2 regions of the Geobacillus sp. LYN3 genome follow, and region 1 is predicted to be linked to the other one. Evidence: riboswitches for the same ligand, from Rfam matches in the RefSeq annotation. Region 1 holds a riboswitch; the other holds the start of a gene.
The links. A riboswitch is a leader RNA that binds a small molecule or an ion and turns the genes downstream of it on or off. The one in region 1 is predicted to bind thiamine pyrophosphate.

Region 1 (2,481 bases):
AGAAATGGCAAAAACACCGGCAATCACCACTGCGCCAATAAAGCGGGCAATAAGGAATAATGCCAAGTTCCAAGGAGCCAGCGATTCAATATACCCTTTATAAAAATCCATCACAAGCGAGCCAATCGTCGCACCAATCGCCCCTAACGACACGACCAATGCGTCAAACCGTTTATAACGGAACGCGGCAAACACCACTTCCGCCAAAAGTCCTTGAACGACTCCGTAAATAAGCACCTCTAGCCCCCACTCTGAGCCCATAATAAATTCTCCAGAAGAAGCAGCAATTTCCGCTAACAGCGCAACACCTGGCTTGCGGATCAGCAAATATGCCACCGATGCGGCGATAAACCACATGCCGTAAATCAATTGATCAACATGAAACCCAAATGGCTTAACAAAGTAGTAGAAAGGTCCCCAAATTTTATAAATGATCCCAAAAACGACAGAAATCACGATTGTCGTTAAAATATCAACGAGCTTCAATCCTTTAGTTGTTGACATGTTCTTTGATCTCCTTTCTTGCTGATGGCCATGTTTCTAAGCGATATGCCATCTCCCAAAATTCGTATTCATATTCACTGCTAATAAGAAAATGCTGTTCCATCCGTTTGCGATCGGATTCGGTGACTGCTTCCGCAATCGCATCCAAACGGGCGATTTGTTCTTCTACTAAGCTGCGAAACCATTCGGAGCTATATGTTCCAATCCATTTCTGATAGATTGGCTCTTTTGGCTTGCAGTCTTTTAGTCTCTCGCCAATCTCATAATAAAGCCAGTAGCACGGCAAAATCGCCGCAATCACATCACCTAAATGCCCTTCATACGCAGCCCGGTACATATGCGACGTATACGCGTATGCGGTCGGCGCCGGAATAAATGACGCTTTTTCTTCTTCCGTGATCCCAAGCAGCTCGGCAAACGTTTCATGCAAAGATAATTCCGCTTCACATGTGCTTTGGGCGTGATACGCCATGCGCGCGGTTGTCTTCAAATCTGGAGACTTCGCCGCTCCAATTGCTTGAACTCTCGCAAAATGGTGCAAATAATACTCATCTTGCATCACATAATAGCGGAAACGAGTAAGGTCTAGCGTTCCTTCCCCTAACTCTCTCACAAAAGGATGGCGAAAGCTTGCCTGCCAGATCGGATCGGCCTTTTTCCGCAATTCCATCGCAAATGACATCTTTATCTCTCCCCCTCTTTTTATAAAAAATAAACACCACTTCCTTTACGATGCGTAAAGAAAGTGGTGTTGCACACATAGTCGTCGAAAAAACACAGAAAAACCCACGACTGCGCCACTCCACTTCCCTACGCTGGTATTACCCAGATCAGGTTCTAAGGGTCTCAAAGGCACACTTTGATCTCAGCCTTTCTAAAGGCCCCCCTAGTGGATTGCGTCCAATATAAAAAATTTTCCCTTGTTTGAATTTATCATATCACGGTAAATATCATTGTCAACCCTTTTTTTACTATTCCACGATGACTGCTGTACCGTATGCCAAGATTTCCGACGTATTCGCCATAATTGCCGCTGTAGCGACTCTTACGCCGATTACCGCATTTGCTCCTTGGCGTTTCGCCTCGTTTATCATGCGTTCAATCGCAATTTTTCTCGCTTCGTCCATCATTTCGGTATACGCCTTGATTTCTCCGCCGACAATCGTTTTCAGACCAGCCATAATGTCTTTGCCGATATGTTTTGACTGTACCGTATTTCCTTGTACAAATCCGATATACTCTTTTATTTGTTTTCCTGGTACATAGTCCGTCGTTGCGATAATCATCACAATCCCTCTTTTCTTTTCATCTATGCTTATCGTTATTCTGTTTAGAAGAAAATAGTCCTGCCAAATGTCGACAAACTTGCCTGCGTTGCGTCTTTGTCCGCAATTCTGTATCATAGAAAAAGCAAACGACTATATCATAATGGAGTGGAGAACGTGGCAAACGTATTTTTAAAACGAAAGCGAAAAAAACGTCTGGAACAAGGACATCCATGGATTTTCCAAAGCGAAGTCGATTATATTGAAGGAGACTTTGAACCAGGCGATTTTGTGGACGTATATAATCATCAACGCTACTTTTTGGCAAAGGGCTATATTAACCCGAAATCGCAAATCATTGTGCGCGTTTTGACGCAAAATCCTGATGAAGAGCTAAATGAACAATTTTTTGTCGACCGAATCCGCAAAGCATGGGAGTATCGTGAGCGAATGATTCCCGGCGTTCGCTCATGCCGCGCTATTTACGGTGAAGCTGACTTTTTACCGGGGCTGATCGTCGATAAATACGAAGACGTGCTTGTCGTTCAAATTCTTTCCCTCGGGATGGAAAAACGGAAAGACTGGATTTTGCGCGGTTTGCTTGAAGTATTTAAGCCAAAAGCGATTTATTTGCGCAATGACGTGTATGTCCGCGAGCTAGAAGGGCTAGAGCAAGAAAAAGGCTTTTGGTATGGCCAGTCGGAAACGGAAG
Region 2 (2,481 bases), 210 kb from region 1:
AAATTTCGATTTGCTTATCGACATTTTCCTTAATTTTATGCATCGGCACATGCCCTGGTCCTTCAATCATCACTTGCACATCATGCTTCCAAGCGATTTCTGTTAATTCTCCGAGCGTCTCCAATTCAGCAAACTGCGCTTCGTCATTCGCATCGGCAATCGAGCCTGGGCGCAGCCCGTCTCCAAGCGATACTGCAATATCGTACGTTTTCAAAATCTCGCATATTTCTTCAAAATGCGTGTATAAGAAGTTTTCTTCATGGTGGGCTAAACACCATTGCGCCATAATCGAGCCGCCGCGTGAAACAATGCCAGTCGTTCGGTTTACCGTCATCGGTATGTAACGAAGCAGCACCCCCGCGTGAATCGTAAAATAGTCCACCCCTTGTTCCGCTTGTTCGATGAGCGTATCACGGTAAATTTCCCACGTTAAGTCTTCAACGACGCCATTCACTTTTTCAAGCGCTTGATAAATCGGAACCGTCCCGACAGGCACAGGGGAATTGCGAATAATATATTCTCGTGTCGCATGAATGTGTTTTCCCGTCGATAAGTCCATAATCGTGTCTGCTCCCCAGCGCACCGCCCAAAGCATTTTTTCGACTTCTTCTTCAATGGATGATGTGACTGCGGAATTGCCAATATTCGCATTAATTTTTACATGAAAACGACTCCCAATAATCATCGGTTCACTTTCCGGATGGTTAATATTCGAAGGAATAATCGCTCTGCCTGCGGCAACTTCTTGACGCACGATTTCCGGATCTATATTTTCGCGAATCGCAACAAATTCCATCTCCGGCGTAATAATCCCTCGTTTTGCGTAATGCATTTGCGTCACAGTTTTTCCTTTTTTTGCGCGCAGCGGTTTTCTCTCGAAAGGCAGAGTAATCTCTGATTGCTTCCCATTACGGAATCCGTTATCTTCCGGTTTCACTGGACGCCCCTCGTATTCTTCAACGTCGCCCCTTTCTAAAATCCAGCGTTTTCTTAGCGGCGGCAATCCTTTTTGAATGTCCGGCTGAAAATCAGGATCGGTGTAAGGACCGCTTGTGTCATAAACACGAACAGGTTCATTTTCGATGATTCCTGTTTCTGTCTTTGTTGGACTTAACGTAATTTCTCTCATCGGAACACGAATATCCGGTCTTGAACCTTCGACATACACCTTTTTACTCGCAGGAAATTGCATGAAAGATTTGATGTTTTGCATGTAACTCCTCCTAGTTACTAAAATCTATAAAAATCGACTCATCGCGATGGAACCAGCAAAACTGCTTGCCGCTCAGGAAACACCTGAGTTCCATCAGGAAGGGAATTTCCCTTGTCATTCACCCGCTGTGAAAGACACCCCGTGGATCGCTTGTCAGCGACGGCATCTGTCGTGCACCATTCCTTCCATCGGTCAGTACACGACAACGATTTTAGCAACCAGGTCTACACCTCCTTAAAATAATGGTGAGGACCTGAAGTTACACCAAAACGCGGGGCGGAGATAGGAGAATATATGCGGAAATAAAAATCGGGTTCTCTAAGAGAACCCGACGGAACGCAAATAGCGAAACGTACGCAACAAACGCATACACTCCCGCTATCTACTTCCCTACGCTGGCATAACCCAGATCAGGTTCAAAGGGTCAAAGAACTTAAGCGCGTTCTTTTCTCAGTCCAAGCTATTGGACTCCCCTAGTAGATAAGCGACAAATTTATTTAATTTTTCTTAATATTAACATATTTATATAACCATGTAAATACACTTTTTTTACACGGTAAATCGTTTTAACATTGTTTGCATATTTTCCACCATTTTGCTTAATGATGATGCCGATGAAGCAATTTCCTCCATCGATGCCATTTGTTCTTGCGTTGCCGCCGAAATATTCGCCGATCCAGAAGAAGATTGTTCCACAATCTCCGTCATATGTCCAATGGAAGCGGCCACCCGTTGCGCGTTTTCTGTCATTTGCTCGATCGCTGTGGATACTTGTTCGATTTGGGCATTGACTTCGCTGATGGATTGGCGGATTTGTTCAAACGACTGTCCAGCCGTTTGCACAACATCAAGCCCTTGCGATACTTCGCTAACTACGGTTTCCATCGATTCGATCGCTTTTTCCGTTTCTTCTTGGATATAGCCGATCAGCTGCGAAATTTGCTGTGCGGATTGAGCAGACTGTTCCGCCAGTTTGCGAACTTCATCCGCCACAACGGCGAACCCTTTTCCTTGCTCCCCTGCCCTTGCCGCCTCAATCGCCGCATTTAAGGCAAGTAAATTCGTTTGCGAAGCAATTCCTGTAATCACCTGCGTAATCTGGCCGATTTCATTCGAACGCTCTCCAAGCGCTTTAATAACTTGTCCAAGTGATTGGACATGGTCATAAATAAACTGCATCTGCTCTTCCATTTGCGAAATCGACTGTTTTCCCGATTGCGCTTTTGCCGATGTTTCATTTACGTTCGTAGACACGCACTTCGTATTCG

Region 2: another riboswitch for thiamine pyrophosphate. It lies ahead of thiC (phosphomethylpyrimidine synthase ThiC); the one in region 1 lies ahead of tenA (thiaminase II).

What each region holds. Positions count from the first base shown of each region.
Region 1 covers NZ_QCWL01000001.1:1,035,752-1,038,232, reverse strand. Annotated here, with positions in the region: gene DCC82_RS05425 (ECF transporter S component) at 1-504, opposite strand, end outside; gene tenA (thiaminase II) at 491-1,186, opposite strand; TPP riboswitch at 1,295-1,402, opposite strand; gene DCC82_RS05415 (YbjQ family protein) at 1,476-1,790, opposite strand; gene DCC82_RS05410 (class I SAM-dependent rRNA methyltransferase) at 1,947-2,481, shown strand, end outside.
Region 2 covers NZ_QCWL01000001.1:829,708-832,188, reverse strand. Annotated here, with positions in the region: gene thiC (phosphomethylpyrimidine synthase ThiC) at 1-1,213, opposite strand, end outside; TPP riboswitch at 1,584-1,698, opposite strand; gene DCC82_RS04285 (methyl-accepting chemotaxis protein) at 1,763-2,481, opposite strand, start outside.